3 regions of the Nonomuraea sp. NPDC050404 genome follow, and region 3 is predicted to be linked to each of the others. Evidence: riboswitches for the same ligand, from Rfam matches in the RefSeq annotation. Region 3 holds a riboswitch; each other region holds the start of a gene.
The links. Region 3 has a riboswitch for S-adenosylmethionine ahead of AB0I81_RS40550 (aminotransferase class V-fold PLP-dependent enzyme). Riboswitches for the same ligand answer to the same signal wherever they lie in the genome.

Region 1 (3,678 bases), on a different contig from region 3:
CGCTGCCCGGCCGGCAGGCCCCCATGCCGGTTTGCCGCCGGGCAGGCCGCGGTCGCCGGCCTGGCCCATGGCCATGAGGAACAGGCTTTTCAGTGCGGCCAGGCCGCGGGCGCGCCTGATCGTCGCCTCGTCCACACGCGGGTACGCCTCGAAGAACCGTGCGGCCGCGCCGGCGGGGAGCAGCACCCATGCGGCGGCGAGGTCCCACGCCGGATCGCCGGCGAACAGGTCCCCGAAATCGATCACTCCCGACAGGGTTCCGTCCGAGACGACGACGTTGGCCGGATGCAGGTCACCGTGCAGCCACAGCCGCGGGCCCGCCCACTCGGGGGCCGCGACGGCGTCGTCCCAGACGGCCCGGACGTCGGCGGCGTCGCCAGGGGTGACATCTCGCAGGAAGCGCTCGAATCCGCCCGTGCACTCCTTGGGATGACCGCCGCGGTCCGTGCTGTCGGGCGCCTCGGCGGGCGCCCGCACGTGGAGTGCCCTGAGGAAGGCCGCCAGGGTGTCGGCCGCGTGGTCGCCGCGGGTGATCGGGACGAGGTCGAGCGGCTCACCGGGAACCCACGTCATGATGGTCCAGGGCCTCGGGAAACGCGCGGACGGCTCGCCGATCCGCACGGGGGCCGGGATCGGGAGCGGGAGGCGCGGGGCCAGGACGGGCAGCCAGCGGCGCTCCTTGTGCTGGTCCTGCGCGGCGTTCTCCATGCGCGGCATGCGCACGACCAGTTCGTCCCCGAGGCGCCACTGCTGGTTGCCCCAGCCGCCCGCCACCTCCCGGATGGCCAGCTCCGCGAGGTCCGGATGTTGCTCTCGCAGCAAGGAGCGGACCAGGCCCTCGTCGATCTCGACGCTGTCCACGTTCGACGTCCCCCTCATGATCGTCCAGCCGGACAGACTACCGACCCTGACCCTGACAGGTGGAAGAAAAGCCAAGGGCCTACACTTGTCAGTGGAACCGGACAATCGGGATGAACCGTTATTGCGGGTAAACCCGACTGGTATAGTCGCTTATGTCACGAGTCCAGTGCGAAGCCCCGGCTTGCTGGACGGCAACCCTCCCGACCGCGGCGGGGTGCCCCGGGTGATGACATGGTCGTCGAGCTGAACGGTGCTTTCGGCGGCAAGCGCGGTGCCCAGCCGTGCCCTGCCCCGCGCCCTTGGCCGGCCTCGATGGGAAGGACATGATGAAGGGCGGACGCACTCTCCTGGCGGGAGCGGGCGCGGCGCTGATGCTGACGCTCTCCGCGTGCGGCGGCGTCGACACGGGCGGCACTTCCGGCACCGGCACGCAATCAGGTTCCGGCGGGCAGCAGACGCTCACGGTCACCGCGTTCGCGGGCGCCTGGGGCGAACTGTTCAAGAAGTCGTTCGTGGAGCCGTTCGAGCGCGACACCGGCGCCAAGGTCAACCTCGTGTACGGCGCCAACGCCGAATGGCTGACCAAGCTGCGCGCGGCCGGCGGCAACAACCCGCCGTTCGACGTCATCGCCCTGACCCCCGACGCCTCGCTCCCGGCCGCGTCCGCGGGGCTGCTCCAGCCGCTGGACACCGCGAAGCTGGCGCACTGGAAGGAGCTCGACCCCGTGCTCAGCGGCAGGTCGGCCTACCAGAGCAAACAGTACGGCGTGCCGCTGACCACCGGGTCCACCGGCCTGCTCTACCGTACGGACAAGATCAAAACCCCGCCGCAGGACTGGTCGGACATCTTCGACAAGCAGTACTGCGGGCACATCGCCCTGCCCCCGCTGACCTACAACCCCGGCCTGGAGTTCTTCTCCGCCCTGGTCACCAGCGACGGCGGCAAGTTGTCCGACCCCGCCGCCGTGGACCGGGCGTTCGCCAAGCTGGAGACGCTCAAGGACTGTGTGTCCTCCTTCCCGGCCAACGCGGGCAACGCCGCCACCGTCGTCGAGAACGGCGACGCCTGGATCATGCCCTTCTGGGACGGTCGCGCCTTCGCCATGGCCGAGGCGGGCTCCCCGATCGGGTTCACCTATCCCAAGTCGGGCCCGGTGGGCGCGCTGACCTCGTACTTCGTCGCCAGCGGCACCCAGAAGGGCGAGCTGGCCACCAAGTTCCTCGACTACCTGACGGCGGCGCAGAACCAGAAGCCGTTCGCCGAGGGCACCTGGTACGCGGCCGGGAACGACTCCATCGACTACAGCGAGGCGTTCGACGAGCGGGTGGAGCACGGGCCCGAGGTCTTCAAGAAGTTCATCTGGGTCGACTACGCGGTCGCCACCCCGAAGCTCAACGAATGGCAGCAGCGATGGAATCAGATCTTCGGCTGATCGAGATGCCCCCGGACGGGGCCGGGCACGTCGAGATCGAGGGCCTGGCCGCGGGGTACGAGGGCGCGCGGGTGCTGGACCTCGACCGGCTGTCCATCCGCAAGGGCGAGTTCCTGTCCATCCTGGGTCCCAGCGGCTGCGGCAAGACCACGCTGCTCAACTCCATCGCGGGCTTCGTCCAGCCGACGGCCGGGCGCATCGTGATCGACGGCGCGGACGTGACGGGACGGCCGCCGTACCGGCGCGGGCTGGGCGTGGTGTTCCAGAACTACGCGCTGTTCCCGCACATGACCGTGGCCGCCAACGTGGCCTACGGGCTGCGCGTGCGGCGGCTGGACAAGGCCGAGCGGGAGGAGCGGGTACGCGAGGCGCTGCGCCTGGTCGGGCTGGAGGGGTACGCCGAGCGGCGGCCCAAGCAGCTGTCCGGCGGACAGCAGCAGCGCGTGGCGCTGGCCCGCGCCCTGGCCATCAGGCCCCCCGTGCTGCTCCTCGACGAGCCGCTGTCCAACCTGGACGCCAAGTTGCGGAGGGAGATGCGGGTCGAGCTGCGGGCCATCCAGCGGCGCATCGGCACCACGATGGTGTTCGTCACCCACGATCAGGAGGAGGCGCTGGCGCTGTCGGACCGGGTGGCCGTGATGAACGGCGGGCGGATCGAGCAGCTCGGGACGCCGGATGAGGTGTACCGGCGGCCGGCGACACGGTTCGTGGCCCAGTTCATCGGCGCCGCCAACGTCCTGGAGGGGACGGTGACGGCGGGCGGCCTCGATCTCGGTGGCGGCCTGGTGGTGGGCGGTCTTCCCGGCCTCGTGGAGGGTGAGCGCGCGGTTGTCGCGATCCGCCCCGAACGCATCCGCCTGAGCGAGGCCGGAGCCGGTACCGCGGGCACCGTGGGTTACCGGGCCTTCGCCGGTGACGCCTGGCACGTGGAGGTCCGGCTGGCCGACGGCCGGATGCTGAGCGTGCAGCTTCCGGACACGGGCGCGGGCGCGGCGGACCCGCCGGGCGCGGGCACGTCAGTGGTGGCGAGCTGGGACCCGGCCGACGTGATCGTCCTGGAATCAGGTGCGGGCTCGGGGACGGATGCGGGCTCGGGGACGGGCTCGGGTGCGGGCTCGGAGCAGGGGGCCGGATGACGGCCGGATCCCCGGGCGGGGCGGGCACGGTCCGGGCGGGGCGGCCGCGGGGCTGGGTCTTCGTGCTTCCGCTGGTCGTCTTCCTGGCGGCGATGTTCCTGGTTCCCCTCGTCCGCCTGCTGCGCCTGAGCTTCAGCCCGACCGACTCCTTCAACGCCGCCCTCCCCGGCTGGTCCCTGGACAAGTACGCGCGGGTCTTCACCGAGTCGTACTTCTACGGCTCGCTCATCCAGACGGCGGCCACGGCG
Region 2 (3,678 bases), on a different contig from region 3:
AGCGCTGCACGGAGGCGGTGTATTCGCGATATTCGGGCAGGTCGTGCCGGCTGGGATAGGCGAAGGCCAGGTGCACGACCCGCCCGTGCCACTCGGGGTGCGCGGCCAGGAACTCGCGGTAGGCGATCAGCCCGCGCACGATGTTCTTCGACAACTCCGTACGGTCGATGCGGACGATCAGCCGGCGATCGCCCACCTGCTCCCGCAGCGCCGCCATGTGCGACTCGACGTCGGGCTCGCAGGCCCGCTCCCACAGCGCCTCGCCGTCCACGCCCAGGCTGTGCACGCCGATGCGGGTGCTCCTGCCCTCGTAGCTGACGGTGCGGCCCACCCGGTCGGCCTCCGCGCCCAGGAGACGTTCGCAGCAGTCCATGAACGCCTGCGCCCACCTGTCGGTGAGGAACCCGGCGTGATCGGCTCCCAGAATGCCTTCCAGGACCTCTCCGGCCACTTCGTCGGGCAGCAGGGAGAAGTATTCGGGCGGCGCCCACGGGGTGTGGCTGAAATGGGCGATGCGCAAGTCCGGCCGCTCGGCGCGGAGCATGGCCGGGGTGAGCGTCAGGTGGTAGTCCTGGACCAGCACGCGGGCGCCGTGCCCGGCCTCCTCGGCCAGCGCCAGCGCGAACGCGCCGTTGTAGTCGCGGTAGGACTCCCAGTCGCGCTCGAACCGGGTGCCGAAGGTCGGCGAGTTGGGGATGTCGTAGAGCAGATGGTTGACGAACCACAGGGTGGAGTTGGCCACGGCGTTGTAGGCGCGGTGGAACGTGGCGGGCGCGATGTCCAGCATCCGCAGCGGTCCCGTGCCGTAGCGCGTGTGGTCGATGCGGCCGCCGGGGGCCAGGCGCACGGCGCTGCGGTCGCCGTCGGACAGCGCGGCGCACACCCACAGCAGGCCGTCGTCCTTGACCACTCCCGACAACCCCGAGACCAGCCCGCCACCGCCGCGCCTCATGGTGAGTTCACCGTCGTCGGAGACGGTGAAAGAGACCGGCCCTCGGTTGGAGGCCAGCAGGACGCTGTTCATCAGGTCTCCCTTCGATCATAGGATCCCAGGTATGGCGCTTGATGAGCTAACCGAGGAACTCGCCCGCTCAGCCGCCGCTGGAGATCATCGCGCACTTGGCGAGCTCCTGGCGCGGATTGAGCCTGATGTGATGCGTCACTGCGCCCGGATCCTGCCTTATCACCAGGACGCGGAAGAGGCCTCGCAAGATACGTTGCTGGCCGTGGCGCGCAACATCGGGCGGTTCGAGGGGCGGGCCAGGTTCAGCACCTGGCTGCACATCGTGACGGCCAACTGCGCGCGCACCACGTACCGGTCGCTGAAGCGCAGGGCGGCCGAGCAGAGTTCGGACGAGTTGCCCATGCAGAAGCCCGACGTGCGGCGGGTCAGTGTGATCGCGGGCTCGCGGCTGGACCTGCTCGACGCGATGGAGGCGCTGGAGGCCGACAAACCCGACCTGGCGCAGGCGCTGGTGTTGCGCGATATCGTCCAGCTCGACTACAACGAGGTGGCCGACCAGCTGGGCATCCCGCTGGGCACCGCCAAGTCCCGCATTCACCAGGCACGCAAATACGTGCAGGGCGTGCTGGGTGAGGACTATCGATGAGACCGGGCGTCTCGCATGGTGAGACGCGTGGTAATTTCGGATACTTAAGAGGGTAGAGTCCCTTTCAACAACTACATATTGCTCATCCAGAGGGGTGGAGGGACCGGCCCTGCGAAACCCCGGCAACCCTCCCGGCTTTCGAACTCGCGACCTGGCGAGGCCGACCGGGACAAGGTGCCAATTCCGGTTCGCGGTCAAGGTGGCCGTGGGCGAAGATGAGGGAAGGCCTCGCTTCATGTCGCTTGACTTTGGTCCCGCCGTCGCTCTCTCCTGCCGCGAGTGCGGCACCCGCTACCCCCTGGGTCCGAGCTTCGCCTGTCAGGAGTGTTTCGGGCCGCTGGAGGCGGCCTACGACTTCGGTGACGTGACCCGCGCGCAGATCGAATCCGGCCCGGCGAACATCTGGCGTTACCGCTCGTTGCTGCCCGTCCCGGTGGACGTGGCCAATAAGCCCAATATGAACCCCGGCTGGACCAAATTGGTCAAGGCCGGAAACCTGGGGCGAGAGCTCGGAATCAAGTCCCTTTACGTGAAGGACGACTCGGGCAACCCCACCCACTCCTTCAAGGACCGGGTGGTCGCGATGGCCGTCGAGGCGGCGCGCAACTTCGGCTTCCACACCCTTTCCTGCTCCTCCACCGGAAACCTCGCGGGCGCGGTCACCGCCGCGGCGGCGCGGGCGGGGCTCGACGCGTGCGTGTTCATCCCGGCCAACCTGGAGAAGGCCAAGATCGCCATGGCCCGGGTGTTCGGCGGGCGGCTGATCGGCATCGACGGCACCTATGACGAGGTCAACCGGTTCTGTTCGGAGCTGATCGGCGACCCCATGGGCGACAAGTGGGGCTTCGTCAACGTCAACCTGCGGCCCTACTACGCCGAGGGCTCCAAGACGCTCGCGTACGAGATCGCCGAGCAGCTCGGCTGGCGGCTGCCCGAGCAGATCATCATTCCCATCGCCTCCGGCTCCCAGCTCACGAAGATCGACAAGGGCTTCAAGGAGCTGGTGAGGCTGGGGCTGGTGGAGGACACGCCCTACAAGGTCTTCGGCGCCCAGGCCGCCGGGTGCTCGCCGGTGTCCACGGCGTACAAGGCCGGCCACGACGTCGTGCAGCCGGTCAGGCCGGACACCATCGCCAAGTCGCTGGCCATCGGCAACCCCGCCGACGGGCCGTACGTGCTGGACATCGCCCGGCGCACCGGAGGTGGCGTCGAGGACGTCACGGACGCCGAGATCGTGGCCGCGATGAGGCTGCTGGCCTCGACCGAGGGCATCTTCGCCGAGACCGCCGGCGGCGTGACCGTCGGCGTGCTGAAGAAGCTCACCGAGAGCGGGCGGCTCGACCCCGAGGCCGAGACCGTCGTGCTCAACACCGGTGACGGGCTCAAGACGCTGGACGTGCTCGACGGCGAGTCCGTCGAGCCCACGGCCGTGATCAAGCCCTCTCTCGACGCGTTCCGCGCGACTGTCTGACAACCAGGAAAGGCGATTAGAACCATGAGCGTTTCTGTGCGGATTCCCACCATTCTGCGCACGTACACCGGGGGGAACGCGGAAGTCAGTGGCGAGGGCGCGACTCTTCGTGACGTGCTTGCCAAGCTCGACTCCGACTACCCGGGCATCGGCGCGAGAATTCTGGATGAATCGGGCAAGATTCGTCGTTTCGTCAACGTTTATGTTGGGGAAGAGGACGTCCGTTTCACCGAGGGACTCGACACTCCCGCCCCCGAGGGCACTCAGATCTCCATCATCCCGGCGGTCGCCGGCGGCTGACTCCCGTAGACCACACTGTTGAAGGCGCCCCCAGTGGGCGCCTTCTCCTTTTCCCGGGCCAATTCAACGTTGAACGACCTGCGATGCGAAGAAATAGGGAGTTTGCAGATTGACTCTGTTGCCAAACCCCTTGCCACAGGTATGGTCGAGGGCGATCGTCTGGCTGATTTCCCTAAAGTCACACGATTACAGGTCCCGCGGAGGAATGGGCGAGATCTGGGAGACCAGTAAGAGGAGTCGGAAGTGGCGCAGGGCACCGTCAAGTGGTTCAACGCGGACAAGGGCTACGGCTTCATC
Region 3 (3,678 bases):
CCGGTCCAGCAGCGCGCCGAACGACTCGGCCAGCTCGATGCGGGCCAGCGGCGCGCCCAGGCAGAAGTGGATCCCGGCGCCGAAGGAGATGTGCGGGTTGTCGGCGCGGCCCACGTCGAGGCGGTCCGGGTCGTCGAACACCGCAGGATCCCGGTTCGCCGAGCCGAACAGCAGCGCCACCTCCGAGCCGCGCGGGATGCGTACGCCGTGCACCTCGATGTCCTCCAGCACCCAGCGCTCGAACATCTGCAGCGGCGTGTCCCAGCGCATCAGCTCCTCCACGGCCGTGGGCAGCAGCGAACGGTCGGCGCGCAGCCTGGCCAGCTCCTCCGGGTTCCTGAACAGGGACCACCAGCCGTTGCCCGTCACGTTCACGGTGGCCTCGTGGCCTGCGTTGAGCAGCAGGACGCAGGTGCCGACCAGTTCGTCCTCGGTCAGCTCGTCGATCTGGGTGAGCGCGCTGACCAGGTCGTCGCCGGGGTCCGCGCGGCGGACGGCGGCCAGGGACTTGAGGTAGCCGGCGAACTCCGAGGCCGCGCGGACCGCGGTGTGCTGGGCCTGCGGGGTGGGATTGAGCTCGTACATCCCGCAGATGTCGGCCGACCAGGGCCGCAGCAGGTGGCGGTCCTGGTCGGGGATGCCGAGCATCTCCGCGATCACGGTGACCGGAAGCGGCTCGGCCACCTCCGCGATCAGATCCCCGCCGCCCTTTTCCACGTACGCCGCCACCAGGCCCGCGGCGATGGCCTTGACCTGGGGGCGCAGCGACTCGACCATGCGCGGCGTGAATGCCCTGGAGACCAGCCGGCGCAACCTGGTGTGCACCGGCGGCTCCACGTCGAGCATGCCCGCCCTGATCACGCGCCAGAACGGCTCCTGGAACTCCGGCTCCGGCGGCCTGCCGAACTCCTCGTGACCTGCCACGTGCAGGTACGAGCGGCCCAGCCGACGGTCCCTGAGCAGCGCGTTCACGTCGGCGTGCCGCGCGATGAGCCACTGGCCCGTCGGCTCGAAGTAACTGACGGGCGCCTGCCGCCTCAGCTCGTCATAGACCCGGTAGGGATGGGCGACGAAATCGGGATTCCAGGGATCGAAGCGCACTAGTCCAGTTTAGGAGCGGCGGCCTCCCTCTTCTTGAGGTTCCTGCTGCGCACCCGGATGTTGAGCAGCTCCACGATGACCGAGAACGCCATGGCGAAGTAGATGTAGCCCTTCGGGATGTGCTGCTCGAAGCCCTCGGCCACGAGCACCACGCCGATCAGCACCAGGAACGACAGCGCCAGCATCTTGACCGTCGGGTGCTGGTCCACGAACCGGCTGATCGGCCCGGAGGCGAACAACATCACCAGGACCGACACGATGACGGCCGCGATCATCACGCCGATCTCGTCCACCATGCCGACGGCGGTGATGACCGAGTCCAGCGAGAACACGACGTCCAGGATCATGATCTGGATGATCACCGAGGCGAAGGAGGCGGCCGCGGCGTTCTTGCCGTCCTTACCGTGCCCCTCCATTTGGTGGTGGATCTCCGTGACGCTCTTGCCCAGCAGGAACAGGCCGCCGAGCAGGAGGATCAGGTCACGTCCCGATATCTCGTGCCCCCAGACGGCGAACAGTGGCTCGGTGAGCTGCACCACCCACGACAGGCCGAGCAGCAGGAGCAACCGGCTGATCAGGGCCGCCGCGAGGCCGAGCACGCGGGCCCGGTCGCGTTGCTCGGGAGGCAGTTTCCCGGCGAGGATGGAGATGAAGATGATGTTGTCGATCCCCAGCACGATCTCCAGGGCGACAAGGGTGAAGAAGCCGATCCAGATGTTCGGGTCGGTCACCCAATCCAACATCGGACACACCTCCATGAATCATTGGCTGACGGGGGTTTCCCGGTAGCAACGACTCAGGTGTCACATAAGTTCGCGACTTGCGTAATGTGCCCTGGTGTCGGTTATAGTGCCGGACGTAGGTCATGAGTGCCAGCGACAAGCCCCGGCTAGCTGGCCGGCAACCCTCGCGTCCGCGGCGGGGTGCCCCGGGTGAGGACCTGGTCCGCCACGGGGTGTGGCGGGCAAGCGCGGGCTCCATGGCTGTTCCCAGGGGTCCGAGAGCCCTGGAGGTACGCCGTGTCCACGCTGACGATCTTCTCCGCCCGCTCCGCCGCCGAGACCGGGACCGGTCCCGCCACGACGAGCCGGCCGATCCCCGCCGTGCTCGGCGCCGATCTCGAAGTGCCGGTCAAGGGCGGCAGGCTGGTGGGGTACGCCAACCTGGACTACGCCGCCAGCGCGCCCTGTCTGGAGCCGGTCAGCGCCGCCGTCACCGCCGCGCTCCCGGCCTACTCCAGCGTCCACCGCGGCGCCGGCTACGCCTCACAGCTCACCACCGCCCGGTACGAGCAGGCCCGCCACACGGTCAGGGCGTTCGCCGGCGCCAGGCCCGACGACGCCGTGATCTTCACCCGCAACACCACCGACGCCACGAACCTGCTGGCAGGCTGCCTGCCCGCCGGCACGACGGCCGTGGTCTTCGACACCGAGCACCACGCCTCGCTGCTGCCGTGGGCCTCCTCGGTACGGCTGGCGCCGCCCGCCTTCCCCGGCGAGGCCGTGCGCGCCGCCGACGAGGCGCTGGCCGGGATCGAGGGGCCGAAGCTGCTCGTGGTCACCGCCGCCTCGAACGTCACCGGCGAGTTGTGGCCCGTCGCGGCCCTGGCGCACATCGCGCACCGGCACGGGGCCCGCATCCTGGTGGACGCGGCGCAGCTCGTACCGCATCGCAGGATCAACCTGACCGCGCTCGACCTTGACTACGTGGCCTTCTCCGGGCACAAGTTGTACGCGCCCTTCGGCGCGGGCGTGCTGATCGGGCGGCGGGACTGGCTGGCCGAGGGCGAGCCGTACCTCAAGGGTGGGGGCGCGGTGCGCTCGGTCGGCTTCGCGGGCGACGGCACCGAGTGGCACGACGACCCCGAGCCGCGGCACGAGGCGGGCACCCCGAACGTGCTGGGCGCCATCGCGCTGGCCGCCGCCTGCGACGCGTTGACCGCCACCGGGTGGACCGAGCTGGTGCGGGAGGAGGAGCGGCTGATCTCGCGGCTGCGTACGGGGCTGAAGTCGATCGCGGGAGTGCGGGAGCTGTCGCTCTGGGGGGACGATCACCCGCGGGTGGGCATCGTGTCCTTCACCGTGGCCGGGCACTCGGCCCGGGAGGTGGCCGAGGTGTTGTCCGGCGAGTACGGCATCGGGGTGCGTGACGGGAAGTTCTGCGCGCATCCGTTCGTGCGGCACCTGCTGGGCACCGCCGACGGCGGATGTGAGGACGACACGGCTTCGGCGGTGCGGGCCTCGATCGGGATCGGGACCACGCAGGAGCACGTGGACCGCCTCATCGAGGCCGTACGGGACCTGGCTGCCCGCTGAGCCGAAGCGCTTGAACCGCGCCGTCGCGGTCGTCAGCTCAACGTGCCTCAGTCGCGGGCCGGCGGCTCGCGGCGTTGGGGCGGCTCGTCCGAGACCAGCGCGTCTATGTCGCGCATGTCCTCGTCGTTGAGCCTGCCCGAGGCGGGCGCGGCGGGCTGCCTGGGCACGTCGGGATGCTCGGCCGAGCCCTGCGCGGGCGTCGTGGGCCCGCCTGTCACACCTCCAGTCGTACCGGCGGTGGTCGCGCCGTGGCGGCCCGGGG

Region 1: linked by a shared signal. The riboswitch ahead of AB0I81_RS30850 (ABC transporter substrate-binding protein) and the one ahead of AB0I81_RS40550 (aminotransferase class V-fold PLP-dependent enzyme) in region 3 are both predicted to bind S-adenosylmethionine.
Region 2: linked by a shared signal. The riboswitch ahead of thrC (threonine synthase) and the one ahead of AB0I81_RS40550 (aminotransferase class V-fold PLP-dependent enzyme) in region 3 are both predicted to bind S-adenosylmethionine.

The regions. Positions count from the first base shown of each region.
Region 1 is NZ_JBFAKB010000011.1:359,673-363,350, forward strand. It holds gene AB0I81_RS30845 (aminoglycoside phosphotransferase family protein) at 1-879, opposite strand, end outside; SAM riboswitch class IV at 1,015-1,136, shown strand; gene AB0I81_RS30850 (ABC transporter substrate-binding protein) at 1,185-2,294, shown strand; gene AB0I81_RS30855 (ABC transporter ATP-binding protein) at 2,273-3,430, shown strand; gene AB0I81_RS30860 (ABC transporter permease) at 3,427-3,678, shown strand, end outside.
Region 2 is NZ_JBFAKB010000048.1:30,305-33,982, forward strand. It holds gene AB0I81_RS60540 (trehalose-6-phosphate synthase) at 1-1,024, opposite strand, end outside; gene AB0I81_RS60545 (RNA polymerase sigma factor) at 1,056-1,610, shown strand; SAM riboswitch class I at 1,690-1,832, shown strand; gene thrC (threonine synthase) at 1,846-3,081, shown strand; gene AB0I81_RS60555 (MoaD/ThiS family protein) at 3,106-3,381, shown strand; gene AB0I81_RS60560 (cold-shock protein) at 3,625-3,678, shown strand, end outside.
Region 3 is NZ_JBFAKB010000018.1:138,129-141,806, reverse strand. It holds gene AB0I81_RS40560 (cytochrome P450) at 1-1,101, opposite strand, end outside; gene AB0I81_RS40555 (TerC family protein) at 1,101-1,844, opposite strand; SAM riboswitch class IV at 1,963-2,078, shown strand; gene AB0I81_RS40550 (aminotransferase class V-fold PLP-dependent enzyme) at 2,121-3,416, shown strand; gene AB0I81_RS40545 (DoxX family protein) at 3,464-3,678, opposite strand, start outside.